DNA from 3 places in the Devosia sp. 1635 genome. Region 1 is predicted to be linked to each of the others. Evidence: predicted binding sites of a transcription regulator. Region 1 holds the regulator's gene; each other region holds the start of a gene.

Region 1 (5,875 bases):
CGCCCTTCGAGCCAGGATTGGGCGAGCAGCGCGTAGCTGTTGGTGCCGGGCACTTCGCGCAAAATCGAAACTGCCATGACGGCGAGGAAGGCGAGGACGAGCCCGCCCAGCACCCCTGAGATAACAAGACGCTTGCTGTTCACTTCTGCCCCCAATTACTGGGCAAAAACCTAGCCAGCAAAGAATGAAGAAAATCTCGCTGCAATTAGCAACAATTGGGAGGGAAGATGATTGGGGCTGAGCGCCAGTCGTGTTGCTGTTTCTATGCTTTCCCAAGCATTTCCACCCGCGGTTAACGGCGTGAACATGGAAAGGCACTAGGCTGCCCCGGTTCCTGCCGTTAGAGGCCAGTTGCTTGCGCGCGTTTGACTCCCAGATCGACCTTTATCAGCTGCTCGGAATTATCTGGGCGCGCCGGTGGGCCGCGCTGCTGGTGCTCCTTGTGGTGCCCGTGCTGGCATATGTTGCCGTGTCACGCGTTCCCCGGCTTTATGAATCTTCGGCCACGATCCTGGTGGAGCCACGACCCAACTACTTCGGGGCGGGTCAGCCAGCGTCCGTATCAGTTCCGGACCGAGCGACCATTTCCAGCAATGTGCAATTGCTGCGGTCACGCGACACTTTGATGGATGTGGTGGCGCAGCTCGGGCTGGCGCAGCAAGCCGAGTTCAACGGCGGCGAAACGGGGCAGGCGGCGTTTGACGCCGCGGTGCTGGCGCTCGAAGAGCGTACGTTGGTAACGAGCGAATTGGGAACCGCGATAATCTGGCTGAAGACCCGGGCACATGCACCCGAATTGGCACGCCAATTGGCGCTGAGCATCGCCGAAACCGCGATCGCCCGGCGGGCGCAGCAGGGGCTCGACGATGCCCGGCAGGCATTAGCGTGGCTTGAGAGCACGATACCGGAGTTGCGGCAGCGAGTGTTTCAAGCCGAGGACGCCGTGGCCAAGTTCCGCATTGCGCGGGGGACGATTGGGGACCTGCCGGAGGGCAGCATGGTTGGCAGCCAATTGAGCGACATGGCGGGGCGACGGCTTGCGGCTGAGGAGCGCAGTTCGAGCTTCAGGGCGCGTGCGGCGGTGCTGCGGCAGCGCCTGGCGCTAGGAGGTTCGCTGGTGGGCAGCACGGAACTGGCGGCGGATGCAAGGGGCAGAAGTCTCATTCAGCTCCGGGCCAGTCTGCAGGGACAGCTGGCGCAGCAAGCCAGCAGTTTATCGTTCAACCATCCGAATGTTCTGGGATTGCGGGCGCAGATTGCGGACGTCGATGCGCAACTCGCTACCGCGGCGCGGCACATTGCTGACCAGATGGATCGGCAGGCCGAGACTGAAGCGGCTCTGGCTGCGGCACTGGCGGCCGACCAGCAGATCTTGCAACAATCCGTCGGCGGGGAAGAGCGCGACAGCGTGGCCCTCGCGGCGCTGCAGCGCGATGCGGCGGCGCAACGTAGCGTCCTCGAGCGTTACCTGCAGCAGGCGGAAGCGGCGCGGGCTCAGGTAGACGGGGGCGCTGCATTCCCTGATATGCGCCTGGTGTCGCATCCGGTGGTGTCGAGTGCACCGGTTTCGCCCAAGACCGGGCTGGTACTGCTGGCGGTGATGATCACGGCGGGAGCGCTGGTGTTGACCTATCTGATCGTCACGAGCCTTGTGGCCCGTCGTCCGGCTGCAGGATAGGGTCGATCAGTCGGGTTTTGGCTGGCGCCACTGGCGCAGCTGCTTGGCAAAGCTCCAAAGCTTGTCGTTCTGCTTGATGTGCCGCTTAAGCGCGCGCTTGCCATTAAGGAGGGCGGCGGCGGCAGTGCCCTTAGCGCTTAGCGCAATCGCCGCGTCGTTGATCGGCGTCTTCTGGGTCCAGGAGGTTTTGTAGGCGAAATCGCCCACGCCCATATCGATGCTGCTGATCCCGGCGGCGATAAGATCTTCCACCAGCAGGAACATCAGGAGGCCCACAAGGCTGTATTTGGAGGCCGGCCCGTCCGTGTTGGAGTTGATGTATTGCGAATAATGACAGGGGGAATAGGTGCCTACCGCCGTCGCCACGATTTCCTCGCCGACATAAAGCGCATGGAGCGCTACGGCCGGCTTGTCCTCGCTGGCGCCGGCAATGGCCCCATCCCGGAACAAGGCGCGGAAGTGAGGCTCGGCAAAGACATTTGGCACGCCCATTTGCCGGAATCGCACGGAGCGATGCTCAAGGAAGGCCGCATGGACTTGGTCGATGTGCTCGAGCGTTGTGGCGCGGCGCAAAGTGACGGGACCTAGCGTTTCCTCGAGCCGGCGACGCCCGCGCAGGATATCGACCCGCCGCTTCTTAGGAAGCGTTTCGAGCATGGTGGGCGCAATGTCGGCATAATAGAAATGGTCCGGCGAAGGCTGATGGGGAAAGCTGAGCAGGGGATTGTCTATGCCTCGCCATTGGGCAGGCAGGTGCTCGAAGCTGAGCACATCGACGCCGGCCTCGTCTCGCAACCGGGCAAAGGCCCGGTTCAGCACGGGTCGGGTAAGAAGCGCCGCAGCATCGCGCCGAACAGGCATCCAGTCGCTGTTGCCAAAGGAGGAGCCGGGAATGGCCGCAAAGGTGCAGCCGGCCTTGCGGTGAAGATGCAAGGGAAGCAGGGCGGCGGGGCTGCCATCGAATTCGATCTGTAGGGTGACGAAGTCCGCATCTTCGAGCTGCTGGGCGCGGGCAATCTCGGCAATCCAGTCGAAGCGCTGGTAGGGCGTGAAGATCGCCTCGCGCTCAAGAGCGCGCCACGCCGGCTCGGCAGCGGCGAGGCCGCGCTGCAGGGTGATGCCGCCGCCGGACGTCGTGGAACCCGGAGCCGGCTGGTTGGCAAGCTCGTTGATCAGGCGTTGATCCGTGGTGGTCATGCACTGCCCCGCCGTTCCCTCAAGAAAACAGCGTTAGCAGCCGGCTTTTAACAAACCGCTTGAGCAGATCGTTACAAAATCATCAACAGGCGAGAGCAGGATCGCTCAGGCGGGCTGGGCGAAACGCTCGTCAAAGGCATAACCAGCGCCCCGCACCGTGCGGATCGGATCGGCATCGCGGCCCCGGTTGATCGCGCGGCGCAGGCGGCCGATGTGCACATCAACGGTGCGTTCATCGACATAAACCTCGTTGCCCCAAACGCCGTCGAGCAACTGCTCGCGCGAATAAACCCGGCCGGGATGGCGCATCAAATATTCCAGCAGGCGGTATTCAGTAGGGCCAAGATGGACGTCGCGGCTGCCCCGGCGCACCCGGTGAGTGGTGCGATCGAGTTCCAGGTCACCCAGCTTGAGCGAGGCGGTGACGAGATTTGGGCTGGCGCGGCGCAGCAGGGCCCGCACCCTGGCAACCAGTTCAGGCACCGAGAAGGGCTTGACCATGTAGTCATCGGCGCCGGTCGCCAAACCCCGGATGCGCTCTTCTTCCTCGCCGCGAGCCGTCAGCATGATGATGGGGATCAATGCGGTTTCCTGGCGGGCACGGAGACGCCGGCACAACTCGATCCCGGAAATCTCGGGCAGCATCCAATCGAGCAGGATCAAGTCGGGAACCTTGTCCTTGATATGCTCAAGCGCATCATTGCCGGTTTCGGCCGTGAGCACCGCAAAGCCCTCTGCCTCGAGATTGTAGCGCAGGAGGATCGAGAGGTCTTCTTCGTCTTCGACAACAAGAATTGTGGCTGGCATGGGTTACCCTCCAGTCGGGCTCATTGGCCCGATTGTTCAACTGCGCACTCCCTTTCCCTAGGGGCAGGGTGGCGCCAAAATAAACCTTGGTGCGTGCTATGCTTTGATTTGCGTGCGGTGCAGTTCCTGAACGTCGCCCGTAAGCTGCCGGCCGGTTTGCAGGTAGTAGGCCCGCTCGGCAATGTTGGTGGCGTGATCGCCGATCCGCTCGAGGCTTTTGGCGCAGAACAGGAGGTGGGTGCAGGTGGTAATGTTGCGCGGGTCTTCCATCATATAGGTCAGGAGTTCGCGGAAGAGCGATGTGTGCATGGCATCGACCTCGTCGTCGCGATTGCAAACCTCGATGGCAGCGGCAGCGTCGCGGTTCGAATAGGCATCGAGTGCGTTCTTGATCTGGCCCAGCACCAGCGCCGTCATGTTCTTGACGCCGTTATAGAAGGTGGGCTGCAGGTTCATGCCTTCGAGCTTGAGGGAGCGGCGGGCCAGTTGCTTGGCCATGTCGCCGACGCGCTCCAGGTCCTGGGCGACGTGGATCGCGGTGATGATGGCGCGCAGGTCCGAAGCCATGGGTTGGCGCCGGGCGATCATTGACACCGCCATGTCGTCGATGCGGCGCTGCATGTCGTCGATGCGCTGGTCGGCGATGATGGTGAGGTCGGCCAGTTCGCGGTCAAGCTTGAGCAGCGACTTGGTGCCGTTCTCGATGGCGAGTTCCACCATGCCGCCCATTTCCGCGATGGCCTGGGCAAGCGCGACCAGTTCGTCGCTGTAGGACGTTACGATGTGGTCTTTAGTGGCGGGCATGGCGTTTCCTCCGTTGGTGCCGGGCAAATCAGCCGATGCGGCCCATGATATAGTCTTGCGTCTGCTTGTGGACCGGGTTGGTGAAGATGTCTTCGGTCACCCCTTCCTCGATCAGCTTGCCCAGGTGGAAGAACGCGGTTTTCTGGGACACACGCGCTGCCTGTTGCATGGAGTGGGTGACGATCACGATCGTGTAGTTCTCGCGCAACTCATCGATAAGTTCTTCGATGATTGCGGTGGCGATCGGATCAAGGGCCGAGCAGGGCTCGTCCATCAGGATGACCTCGGGGCCGACCGCGATGGCGCGAGCAATGCAGAGACGCTGCTGCTGGCCGCCCGACAGACCGGTGCCGGGCTCGTTGAGGCGATCCTTGACCTCCTCGAACAGACCGGCCTTGCGGAGCGAGGAGACAACGATCTCGTCGAGATCGGACTTGTTGCGCGCTAAGCCGTGAATGCGCGGTCCGTAGGCGACGTTCTCGTAGATGGATTTGGGGAACGGGTTGGGCTTTTGGAACACCATGCCGATCCGCGCGCGCAGTTCCACCACGTCGAGCGCGGGATCGTAGATGTCTTCGCCGTCGAGCTTGATGGTGCCGCCGACTCGAGCGCCTTCGATGGTGTCGTTCATGCGGTTGATGCAGCGCAGGAAAGTCGACTTGCCGCATCCCGAGGGGCCGATAAACGAGGTCACCGCGCGATCGGGGATGTCGATGGAGATGCCGAACAAAGCCTGCTTGGCGCCGTAGTGGACGGTTACGTCCCGGGCTTCGATCCGGATAGGACGATCCAAGGCGGCAGACGGGTTCATGGCGCTAGTCACTGATTGTTGGGTCAACTTCACCTTACCGGCAAGCATGTCCATTTTCGATGTCCTTGTTGCGTGAGGTCGATCAGACGCGCTTTTCGAGGCGCGAGCGCAGATAGATGGCCGTGCCGTTCAGCACGATCATGACGCCGAGCAGCACCATGATGGCCGCTGCCGTCCGCGGTTCAAAGAAGTTGCGGTTCTCGTTGCCCTGCCAGAGATAGATCTGGACGGGCAGGGCGGTGGCCTGATCGAGCGGGGTAGCGGGCACCTGGGCCACAAAGGCCTTCATGCCGATCAGCAGGAGCGGCGCTGTTTCACCAAGGGCGTGGGCGACGCCCAGAATGGTGGCCGTGAGGATGGAGGGAAGCGTCACCGGCAGTACATGATGGAACACCATCTGCGTCTTGCTGGCCCCCATGCCCAAGGCGGCTTGGCGCAGGGCGGGGGAAACGCCCAGCAGCGCGCCACGGGTCGCGATGATGATGGTGGGAAGCGTCATCAGCGTCAGCACCAGACCACCAACCAAGGGAGCCGAGATGGGCAGGTGCATGTAGTTGATGAAGACCGCGGCGCCGAGC
Region 2 (5,875 bases), 210 kb from region 1:
CGGGGCGATACGGCGGTGACCAGCGCAACCCGTCGCGCGGAGGCCGCAGTGAGTGCTTTGGCGCGCGCATCGAGCGGCGCCATCAAGCTGCGCTCGCCAAGCGCGATCATCTCGTGGCCATCAAACAGATGCGGCAGGTTTTCCGCCACGGTTTGACGGGAGCGCGCAAGATCGGCTCGGTCGGCATAAACGGCTTCGAGCCGCTGCAATGTGCGCTTGGCCTCATCGGCATCATTGCTGGTAAAGGCGCTGTCGGCGTCATGCCGGAGGGCATCGAGGACGCGCAGGCGGCGCAGGGCGAAGACTTCGCGGGCCGCAAGGGCGATGACGGCCATAACGAAAATCGCGAGGGCAACCAGGCCCGCATAGCCCAGCCAGAGATTGCTGGCGAAGAGATCACGGATCAACCGATCTGCGGCCAGGCCCAGCCCCGCTGACACCAGGATGCTGCCGGCGCCCCAGGCGAGCTTGCCCCAAAAACCCATCGTCTTGATCGGTGGAGCAACAAGGTCTTCCTCAAGGCTCGGATCGAACTGGGGCTCGGCGACGACAACGTCGGCCGGAGCAAAGGCGCGCGGCGCGCGGCTGAGTTCGGGCGTCTCACTGGGTTGATTGGTGGGATAAGCGACCGGGCGTTTCATGCCAGACGGTCTCCCAGCAGGAAGTCGAGAGCCCGGTCGAACCGGATATGGGGGAGCACCACGTCGCCGCTCGAATTATGCTCGAGGTTGCGCGGCGGGGTGAAGCGCAGGAAGTTCAGTGACACCGGCCCGCCATCGGCAAAGAGGGAATCCGGACGGGCGGGCAGATCGCCCGGGAACAGCGCGATCTCGGTCATGCCATCATAGCGGGTGCCATCGAGCTCCTCGCCGGCCATGGGGGTGCCGATGATGGTCGGCAGGGTTTCACCGCCTTCGGTTATCGTGCCTTCGCGGGTGGCGCGGATGGCTGCGAGGGCAATCGAGCGCGATTGCGCCCCGGCAAAGCGCGCCCGCTTGCTGGCATCGGCGACCAGGCGGTTGAGGATGGCTTCGAGCCGATCGTGGCTGGTGTGATGGACGTGATCGGCTTTGGTGGCTGCAAACAGGATGCGATCGATCTTGCGGGTAAAGGGACGCAGCAGCGGGTTGGTTTCGCCCTGCCGGAAGCAGGAAAGCACAGCCGTCAGTGCCGTCTCGAGATCGGCAACGGCAGCGGGTCCCGCATTGAGGGCGCGCAAGGTGTCGACGAGGACGATCTGGCGATCGAGCCGGGCAAAGTGCTCGCGAAAGAACGGGCGTACCACCTGGTCCTTATAGGCCTCATAGCGGCCCGCCAGCATGGCATAAAGGCTCGAGCTGCGCGCCCCAGCAGTCAGCGGTAGCGGCGCAAAGGTCAGGGCGGGCGAGCCTTCGAGGTCGCCGGGCAGCAGGAACCGGCCTGGCGGCAAGGTCGATAGCGCATCGTCCTCGCGGCTGCGGCGCAGATACTCAGTGAAGGCGGCGGCCAGCCGTTCGGCCTCCAGGTCGTTAGCCGCCGACATAGGGTCAGTGGCGGCCAGTAGTTCCAGGAACGGGCCGGCCTGGCGGAGCGAAACAGGCCGCTGTGCGCGCTCGAGCGCTTCCCGGCTCCAGTCCTCAAAGCTGAGCGCCAGCAGCGGCAGGTCCAGCAGCCACTCGCCGGGGTAATCGACAATGTCGAGGTTGAGCGTGCGCGCGCCTCGCATTCCCGACAGCCAGCCGGCCGACTGGTATTTCAGCACTAGCCGCAGTTGCGAAATACGCCGGGTCCCTTCGGGCCAGAAAGGTTCGCGGCTGGTGAGGGATTCCAGATGCTGCTCATAGGCAAAGCGCGGGATGGTGGCTTCAGGATATTCGGCCAGCCGAGCACCGATGAAGCGCCCCTCGGCCATAACCGCAAAACCGGGAAGGCGCCCGCCGGTGAGGAGGTTATGCACGAGGGCGGTGATGAAGATGGTCTTGCCGGCGCGGCTGAGGCCTGTCACCCCCAGCCGCAGCGTTGGAGTGAAGGCCCCCGTCGCGGAATCGGCCAGATTGGCGAGAGCGATGCCCAGTTCGTCGACAAGGGTAGTGGGCGATCCTGCCACGCGGCTGTTCTCCGGTTCGGCTGCGAACATAGGGTGTTGTGCGGCCCGTTCAAGCCGCTGGGCAGATCACCTGGCGAGCCGCAGCTGTCACCGAACTGTCGTTCGGCCGTCGCGCAACTTTCAGGATGGCTGCTTACAGCTTGGAATGGTTCAAATCTATCCGCGTTCCAGGCTTGTTGAGGAGCTCATCCATGAACGATCAATCCCCTTTCCGAACTTCGCAGCTTGAGGCCGTCGACACAGCGCCACGCAACCCGACAACCAACCCCACTATGGGGGAGTTGATCAGCGCCCGTTTCTCGCGTCGTGGCTTCCTGCAGGGCTCGCTGGCGGTGTCCGCTATTGCCGCAACCATCAGCCCCCTTGCCTTGATGACGGCGGGGAAGGCGAAGGCCGCGGGAGGGTCAGCATTCAACTTCACCGAGGTTGAAGCTGGTATCGACGAGACACACCACGTAGCCGAGGGCTACGACGCCGATATTCTGCTGCGCTGGGGCGACGCCTTGTTCGCGGACGCGCCCGAGTTCAATCCCGCCGCCCAGACGGCGGACGCTCAGAGCCACCAATTCGGCTACAACAACGACTATGTCGGTTATATCCCATTCGACGACTCATCCGAGCACGGTTTGCTTGTGGTCAATCACGAGTACACCAACCCGCACTTGATGTTTCCCGGCATCGTGGAAATCGTGGAGGGCGAGATCACGACCAAGCCGCTCACGAAGGATCAGGTCGACATCGAGCTGATGGCGCATGGCGGCACAGTGGTGGAAATCCGCAAAACGGATGGCAAGTGGGCCGTGGTTAAGGACGGAGCACTCAATCGTCGCATCACCGTCAACACGGAAATGGAAGTCACTGGTCCCGCCGCTGGCCACGATCGCCTCAAGACCAATGCGGACCCCACAGGCACTAAAGTCTTTGGCACCATCAACAACTGTGCCGGCGGCGTAACCCCCTGGGGCACCTACATCATGGCCGAGGAGAACATCCACGGCTACTTTGCCGGAGAACTCGCTCCCGACCACCCGGAAGCGGCGAACTACAAGCGCCTCGGCATCCCCGAAGGCTCTTATGAGTGGGCCAACTATTATGACCGGTTCGATCTGTCCAAGGAGCCCAACGAGCCCAATCGCTTTGGCTATGTTGTTGAAGTCGACGTCATGGATCCCAGCTCCATTCCCAAGAAGCGTACCGCGCTGGGCCGCTTCAAGCACGAGGGTGCAGAGTCCATCATAGCCAGGGATGGCCGGGTAGTGTTTTACCTCGGCGACGACGAGCGCTTCGACTACGTTTACAAGTTCGTAACCGCTGGAAAATTCAATCCGGATGACCGAACGGCAAATATGGACCTGCTCAACGAGGGCACGCTTTATGTCGCCAAGTTCGCTGAAGATGGCACTCTGGTCTGGATGCCGCTCGTGCAGGGCGAAGGCCCCCTCACGCCCGAGAATGGCTTTGCCAGCCAAGCGGATGTGGTGATCGCAACGCGGCTTGCTGCCGATCTGCTCGGGGCTACCAAGATGGATCGTCCTGAGGACATTCAGCCCAATGGCATCAATGGCAAAGTGTACGTGATGTTGACCAACAACACGAGGCGTGAGGCTGGACAGGAAGACGCCGCCAATCCGCGAGCCAAGAACGCTTTCGGCCACATCATCGAGATTGGCGAGACAGACGGCGACTTTGCGGCGACTACCGGGACCTGGGATGTCATGCTCAAGTGCGGCGACCCCTCAGTCGCCGAAGTTGGCGCTACATTCTCGACTGCGACCACGGCAAATGGCTGGTTTGGCATGCCCGACAACTGTGCGGTCGATGCTGCGGGGCGCCTCTGGGTTTCCACCGACGGCAATAATCCGTCGGACACCGGTCGCACCGACGGCTTGTGGGCCGTAGACACCGAAGGCGATGCACGGGCGACCTCCAAGCTGTTCTTCCGCGTCCCGGTAGGCGCCGAGATGTGCGGGCCATTGTTCACCCCGGATGACGAAACCGCCTTTGTCGCCGTACAGCACCCCGCAGATGGTGGTGAGGACTGGGAGGGCTTTGGCCGCGTCTCGTACTACGAGGATCTGTCCACGCGCTGGCCGGACTTTGAAGACGCCATGCCCGTGCGCCCATCTGTGGTGGTGATCACCAAGCAGGGTGGCGGCAAGATCGCCGTATAGGCTAAGTGCGGGGAAGGCGCCTTAGCCTTCCCCGCACTTATTTAGTCCTCCGGCGTGCCGATGTTGCTGAGATCATATGGGGTAGTCTGGTAAATCTCGTTGATCCAGTTCTGGAACAACAGATGGGCGTGACTGCGCCAACGGTTTTCGGGTTCGGCAGATGTGTCGCCGTTAGGGAACAAGTTGGCCGGAGGCGGGGTGTCGAGGCCGGCCTTGCGGTCGCGCTCGAACTCGTCGGCCAGCGAGCGGTTGTCGTATTCCAGATGATTGAGGAAATAGACCGCGCGGTGCTGCCGGTCGCCCAGCATGCTGACCCCGATCTCGCGATTGTCGATCAGGATCTCGAGATTGCTGCCAAGGGTGGTGCGATCGATGTCATTGTAGCGCGACACCGGGATCATCGGACTATCGGAGAAGCCGCGCAGGAACGGCGAGCGCGGGTTGACCACCCGGTGCCGGAACACGCCGAATGCCTTGCTGTCCATGCGATAGCGCCGGGCGCCATGGAAATGGTGCAGCGCCGCCTGCGCGCCCCAGCAGATGAACATGGTGTGGTGGACGTTGGTCTGCGTCCAGTTCATGATCTCGACCATCTCACGCCAATAACGCACCTCTTCGAACGGGATATTGGCGATCGGCGCCCCCGTGACGATGAAGCCGTCGAACTTGCGTTCGCGCACCTCTTCCCAGGTCTGGTAGAAGCTATTGAGATATTCTTCGGAGGTGTTCTTGGAGCGGTGATCGGTGATCCGCACCAGCGACAGGTTGACTTGGAGCGGGGTCGAGCCGATCAGCCGGGTGAACTGGGTTTCGGTGCGCTCCTTGTTGGGCATCAGGTTGAGGAGGCCGATTTCGAGCGGTCGGATATCCTGGCGCGCGGCGCGTGAGGAATCCATGACGTTGACGCCCTCGTCTTCGAGCGTCTTGCGGGCGGGTAGATTGTCGGGAATGCGAATAGGCATAGCGAGCCTCGTAGGGGCAGGAGATCATGGCGATGTCGGCAATGCGCGTCTCCCGGGGGAGGCGCGCTAGCGCATTCGCTGCTCGATCGCCGCGGCCATCAGATCCACAAACCCCTGGCCGTCGCGCACCATGGCGAGGTCAGACGCCTCAACGACATAGCCGTGATTGTCGGCCAGCTGCTGGTAACGCGGCAGCCGGTCATGCAACAGGGCCTCAAAGCCCCAGGCGCCAAAGCCGGCGGGGTCCACGTCACGATCCTCGGTGATGCCGTTCAAGGCTTTGTACTCGGCCCATTTCTCAACCAGAAAGTGCGGACGGTAATACATCGGCTTGGGGTTCTGCTTGAAGCGACGCACCAGTTCGGCTGCGTCCTTGTCGGTGCCTCTGATATAGAGCAGCGCGGTGCTCGCGGCCAGGGTGTTGACCACCGGATCGGCCGGGTCGGCGGGATCGATCACCTCGATCAGCGAGCCGCCTGTATCGGCGATGAAGTCGTTGTAGCCATAAAGGGCATGCGCGCGCTCGATGAAATGGGGCACATCGAGGAGCGCGGCAATCTCGGCCACGCGATGCTGCTCCTGCCGACGCTGGTATTCGTGCAGCGGCAGCCCGCCCGCCTCGGGATTGCCGGGCGTGCCCAGATAGGTCGAGAGCG
Region 3 (5,875 bases), on a different contig from region 1:
TCACGCGCTGGCTGGTCCACAGCGCCGGGCGCAGATTGGTGTCGAACACGACAGTCGCCCCCGCCTCACGTGCCGCCACTACAGCCCCCAGCAGGCGGCCCCGCGCCCGCGGCTGCAGGATGGCCAGCGTGATACCGGAGAAATACACCATGCTGGCGCCCTCGAGCGCGGCGTGGAGAGCACCCTTGTCCTCGGCCAATAGTCGCGCTGCCGATTGGTCGCGCCAATAGGTGAAGTGCCGGTCCCCGCCTTCCTGATGGATTAGATACAGCCCCGGGCGCCGGTTCTTGATCGTGCCGATATGCTGGGTGCCGATGCGGTGCTGCTCAAGGAACGCCCGGATATCGGCGGAATAGCGGTCTTCGCCGAGCGCCGTGAAGTAGTCCACCGACCACTCAGGCTCAAGGAGCGCACGCATATACCAGGCGGTGTTGAGCGTATCGCCGGCATAGCCGAGCCGGTATTGCCGGTCCTCGCCCCCGCTCATCTCGATCATGCATTCTCCGATGCTCACGAAGCGCTTGCTCAAGGCTGAACCCTCCTGTTGTGGCTTCGCTTATGGGCGAAAAGCCTGGCGCCCCGCAAGGGCGGCTGCGACAGCTTCACCGCTGGAAAGCGCTCAACTCCATCTTCCATACAAGCGCGAAGCTGCTTATGGTGCGCCCGCTTACAGGAGTTTACTTGCCGATGCCGCGTCTGAACGCTTCCTTGCTCGCCAATCCGCCACAAGGCGTCCGTGTGCCCGATTACGATCGAGGTGCGGTGACACCCGGGATTGTCCATCTCGGCATCGGCGCGTTCCACCGGGCCCACATGGCGGTCTATGTCGACGATCTGCTAGCTCAGGACCCGAGTTGGGGCATTGTGGGCGCGAGCCTGCGCCGCCCCGACACCAAGGATGCACTCGGGCCGCAGGATGGGCTTTATACGGTTGCCGTGCGCGACGTGGCGGGCACCAGCACACGCATCATCGGCTCGATCCTCAGCGTAATGGATGCCAACACCCAGCGCGAGGAATTGCTGACGCTCCTGGCCTCTCCTGCCATCCGCATCGTTTCGCTGACAGTGACCGAGAAAGGCTATTGCCACGACCCGGCCACCGGCGAGCTCGACGAAAATCATCCCGACATCACTTACGATCTGGCCCATCCCAGCGAACCCCGCTCGGCTCCCGGCATCATCGTGAAAGCCCTGGCCCGTCGCCGCTCGTCGCAGCTGCCCCCGTTCACGGTGATGAGCTGCGACAATCTCCCATCCAATGGCCACACCACCGCCCGCATCATCACCCGCTTTGCGGCGCTGCGCGACGCCGAACTGGCGCGCTGGATCGAGGACAATGTGCGCTTCCCCAGCACCATGGTCGACCGCATCGTGCCCGCGACGACTGACGCCGATCGCGCCATGATCGAGGCGGCGACCGGCGTTGCCGATGCCTGGCCGATCATGACCGAACCCTTCACCCAATGGGTGATCGAGGACAGCTTCTCGGCTGGCCGGCCCCAGTTTGAGCGGGCGAGTGCTACCATTGCCGAGGACGTCGAGCCCTTCGAGCGCATGAAGCTGCGCATGCTCAACGGCTCCCACTCTACCTTGGCTTATCTGGGCTTTCTGGCGGGCCACCAATATGTCGCAAACGCCGTCGGCGATCCGGCTTTCGCCGCGCTGATCCGTGGTTTGATGACCGAGGAAGTCATGCCTACGCTCCACATGCCGGGCGTGGATCTGGGCGCCTATCGCGACCAGTTGCTCGAGCGGTTCAGCAACCCGGCCTTGCAGCACCGGACCTGGCAGATTGCCATGGATGGCAGCCAGAAACTGCCCCAGCGCCTGCTTGGCACTATCCGCGACCGCTTGGCGGCCGACCAGCCATTCACCCGGCTCGCGCTCGGGGTTGCGGCTTGGATGCGCTATGTCACAGGTGTGGATGAAAGCGGCGAAAGCATCGATGTGCGCGATCCGCTCGCCATGCGAATGATGGCGATCGCGGCTGATGCCGGTGATGATCCCGAAGCGCTGTTCGATGGTCTGGTCGCTCTCAGCGAGGTGTTCGGCACCGACCTGCCGGACAATGCCGCGTTCCGTGCGGCAGTGCTCGCTCATCTCGACAGCCTCTACGAAATCGGCGCTGCCCAGACAGTCGCCGAGGTGGTACGAGGCTGAGCCGCTAGCCTAGCCGCGCACCGCACCTTTGCGCCGCTGGCGCGCTGCCACCAAGCAGCGGGCCAGCCGCTCTGACCAGAACTGCACGCCAGCCACTTCGAGGATCTCGTCGTGGCGGATTTCGATCATCGTGGACTCAAGCCCCCGGCCGTCGCCATGCTGTTCCAGCGTCAGGGTCACACCGCTCTGGGCGGCATAAGGCAGGTTCCAGCCGACATTGAGTTCGGGATCCTCGGCCTTGAGCGCGTCATAGAGCGCCCGGGTGAAGCGCTGGTCACTGCCATGGATCAACCCGATGGGCCAAGGTCGCGCTACCCCGTGGTAAACGGGGGTAAAGGAATGCACGCAAACCAGAACCGCTTCCCGTCCGGCATGGCGTCGCGCTTCCAGCAAGGTGTGGATGGAGGCGTGATAGGGCTGGTGGAAGTGGCTGATCCGGAATTGCCGCTCGGCTTCATCCAAATTCCCATTGGCCAGGATCGGCGTTGCTTCCGACAAGGTCCAGATCAAATCGGGTGCATCGAGCGCGCGATTGCAGTCGATCACCAGCCGCGACACCGTTGATTGCACGAGGGGCGCGTCGAGCGCGTCGGACAAGGCCCGGCTGACGGCAAGTGCCCCCGGATCCCAGGCGATATGGCTCAGCCGTTGGACCTGCGACAAACCAAGATCGCCATAGCGTTCGGGAATGCGGTTGGAAGCGTGGTCGCACACGATCACGAAGGGCGATGTGCCCCGCGCATTGGTGACCACCACGGCCTTATCGGACGATACCACTACTTTGCCCCCGAACAGGTCCGCTCGCGAGCCGCACTAACCCCAGCCTCGGGCAAGCTGTCAACGCAGCGACCGCCGAATTCCTCTGAACCATCAGTGCTGGTCCACCAGGGCCATGAAGGACTTGGTGTCCATCACGAGCAGGGGATCGATCGGCCCGATCGCATCGACATCCTTGCCGGCGTAGTCAAGCCGATGCAGCACCGTGCGGATGAGGTTGAGCCGTCCCCGGCGCTTGTCATTGGAGCGCACCACCATCCAGGGGGCGTGGGGCACATCGGTATGCTCGAACATGGCGTCTCGCGCCCCGCTATAGGCTTCCCAGCGTCCCAAAGCTTCGATGTCGATCGGCGAAAGCTTCCAGACCTTGAGCGGGTCGTGACGGCGGTCGTGAAAGCGCTTGAGCTGCATTTCCCGGCCGATCGAGAGCCAGAACTTGAACAGATGGATGCCGTCATCGGTGATGCGGCGCTCAAATTCGGGGGCTTCCTGGAGGAAGTGCTCCACTTGCTTGGGCGTGGCATAGCCCATTACCCGTTCGACCCCCGCCCGGTTGTACCAGGAGCGGTCGAACAGCACGGTTTCGCCACCCGCTGGCATCCATTCCACATAACGCTGGAAGTACCACTGCGTCCTTTCCCGATCATTGGGCTTGGGCAGTGCCGCAATCAGATTGTGTCGGGGGTTGAGATTGGAAAGATAAGTCTTGATCGTGCCGCCTTTGCCCGCCGCGTCGCGTCCCTCGAACACCAGCATGACGCGCTCGGCCGTCGTCAGCAGATGAGCCTGCAGCAGCACCAATTGCTTTTGGAGTTCATACATCTCCGCCTCGTAGATCTCGAGGTCGAGCTTGTCGGCATAGGGGTATCCACCCGAGCGCATCGCGTTCTTCTTGATCGCTTCTGGCAGTTTGGGATTGTCGATATCGAAGTCGTCGAATGGATCGCTCAATCTTGTCGCTCCGCTGTCACGTGGACCGTGTTATAGAGATTATTTAGCACGCAAGAGCCGCCAAACTTGGGCGGTCGGTACTCCAAAGCCAATGGACGACGCCAACATTCCTCAAACTGTTCTTTCAGCTGGCACAGTGGCCGCGCCGAAATTACCTGTGCCCGCTATTCTGCTGGTGGTTGTGGCGGGCGTGCTGCTGGCCCTGGTAACCTGGTGCGGGTTGACCTGGTGGGGCGCCTGTTTAGGTTTTGCCGTGCTGGCGGCAACCATTCTTTGTCTCCCCATCGCGGCGCGACCGACGGATTTGATAACAGCCCCAAGCGTTGCATTGGCTGCGCAAGCCGCGGAAGACGACGCTGCTGTAGCCGCCTTTGCCGATGCGCTGGTCGACCCCTGCCTGGTTCTCGATGCACGCGCGACCTTGGTTCACGCCAATGGCGCTGCGCAGCGCCGCTTTCCAGCGATTTCCGTGGGCAAGCGATTGACCCTGGCCCTGCGTAACCCCGAACTGGTGCAAGCGGTTGAAGCGGCGCAACGGACCGGCCGTGCTCAAACCATCGAGATTCACGAGACGTTGCCCTCCGAGACCTGGGACAAAGTGGTGATTGCGCCCCTGCTGCGCGCCGGCGAGCACTCCCAGCAACTGATCATGACGGTGCAGAGCCTGACTGAACTTAAGCGCGTCGATGCCATGCGCAGCGACTTCATCGCCAATGCCAGCCATGAATTGCGCACGCCCTTGGCATCGCTGCTGGGCTTCATCGACACCCTGCTTGGCCCGGCAGCCAATGATCCGGCTGCGCGCGAGCGGTTCCTTGGCATCATGCGCGGCCAGGCCGATCGCATGAGCAAGCTTGTCGATGACCTCCTTTCGCTTTCACGCATTGAGATGCACCAGCATATCAGGCCAACAGGGACCATCGAACTCGCCGGCTTGTTGCGCGAGGTCCGCGACGGGCTGCAAACCCAGGCCGAAGCGGCCGGGCTCGACATCGTCCTCAGCCTGCCCGAAGGACCGGCCCGAACCATTGGCGATCGCGGTCAGCTCTACGAGGTGTTCGAGAACCTCATCGATAATGCGCTGAAATACGGCTCGGGCGGTAAAACGGTGGAGGTCGTCCTGCTGCCCGCCAACAAGCTTGGCTTTGCCCATATGGTCAGCGTTGTGGATCATGGGCCCGGCGTGCCGCCCGAGCATGTGCCGCGCCTGACCGAGCGCTTTTATCGCATCGATGCCGAAACCAGCCGCAAGCGGAAGGGCACCGGGCTTGGCCTAGCGATCGTCAAGCACATCGTCAGCCGCCATCGCGGACAACTCAGCATCCGCAGCGAATTGGGCCAAGGCATGCGGGTAGACGTGCTGCTGCCCTGACACCTGGCGTGATGTGAGGTCTGTCCGCCTGAAATCGGGGCAGGGACTAGGTTCTGGCAAAGAGGGATTGAGGCGTTGGCCTCTGGAAAACTGCGGTTACCAGGCAGCCTCAACCGCGCGCCCAGGCCTTATCACCGGGCGCGGGCGCCGTTGCGCCCGCCGTCGCGACGCTGTTCAGCGGCGCTTCTTGTCGATCTGGTGGTAGGCCCGGCGCGAATGGAACTCGCAATAGGGGCCGCTTTCCTGGGCGTGGCCGCCGCAGAAGTAGAAATCCTTGGCCAGTGGGTCGCCGATTGGCCACTTGCAGGTCTGCTCGCTCAACTGCAGCAGGCTGAGGCGCTTGTCTTCGGGGATGAAGATTTCAGCCGCCGCGGGCGCCACATAAAGCTGGCTTTCCATTTCCGGGCTCACCGCCAGTGCGGTAGCGCCGATGGACTGGGGCCGGCTCGCCATCTGGCGCGGCTTGGAGGAAGCTGCCGCGGCCGTCATCGGGCTCGACGATCCAGTGGAAGGGGAAGACATCCGGCGCGGTGCCGGGCGGGGGGCTGGCCGTGAGCGGGCCGCCGTGTTGGTGGGCTTGGCGCGGGCCGACAGCTTGAGCCGGTGCACCTTACC

What was found. Region 1 encodes PhoB, which activates phosphate uptake and scavenging genes when phosphate is short. Its sites were predicted from a motif close to TGTCATNNANCTGTCAT; they were not measured.
Region 2: a site for PhoB is predicted at 2,172-2,188, ahead of HRU92_RS07870 (PhoX family phosphatase). Genes of this name have one in related genera too.
Region 3: a site for PhoB is predicted at 3,892-3,908, ahead of ppk2 (polyphosphate kinase 2). Genes of this name have one in related genera too.

Annotation. Positions count from the first base shown of each region.
Region 1 is NZ_JABAOM010000002.1:399,481-405,355, reverse strand. It holds gene HRU92_RS08815 (hypothetical protein) at 1-143, opposite strand, end outside; gene HRU92_RS08810 (GumC family protein) at 356-1,678, shown strand; gene HRU92_RS08805 (GNAT family N-acetyltransferase) at 1,685-2,875, opposite strand; gene phoB (phosphate regulon transcriptional regulator PhoB) at 2,981-3,682, opposite strand; gene phoU (phosphate signaling complex protein PhoU) at 3,779-4,486, opposite strand; gene pstB (phosphate ABC transporter ATP-binding protein PstB) at 4,515-5,297, opposite strand; gene pstA (phosphate ABC transporter permease PstA) at 5,380-5,875, opposite strand, start outside.
Region 2 is NZ_JABAOM010000002.1:194,359-200,233, reverse strand. It holds gene HRU92_RS07880 (TIGR01620 family protein) at 1-641, opposite strand, end outside; gene HRU92_RS07875 (YcjX family protein) at 638-2,086, opposite strand; gene HRU92_RS07870 (PhoX family phosphatase) at 2,278-4,257, shown strand; gene metA (homoserine O-succinyltransferase) at 4,299-5,219, opposite strand; gene HRU92_RS07860 (ATPase) at 5,286-5,875, opposite strand, start outside.
Region 3 is NZ_JABAOM010000005.1:356,196-362,070, forward strand. It holds gene HRU92_RS17940 (sugar kinase) at 1-529, opposite strand, end outside; gene HRU92_RS17945 (mannitol dehydrogenase family protein) at 688-2,160, shown strand; gene HRU92_RS17950 (N-formylglutamate amidohydrolase) at 2,170-2,937, opposite strand; gene ppk2 (polyphosphate kinase 2) at 3,031-3,888, opposite strand; gene HRU92_RS20905 (ATP-binding protein) at 4,046-5,260, shown strand; gene HRU92_RS17965 (GcrA family cell cycle regulator) at 5,435-5,875, opposite strand, start outside.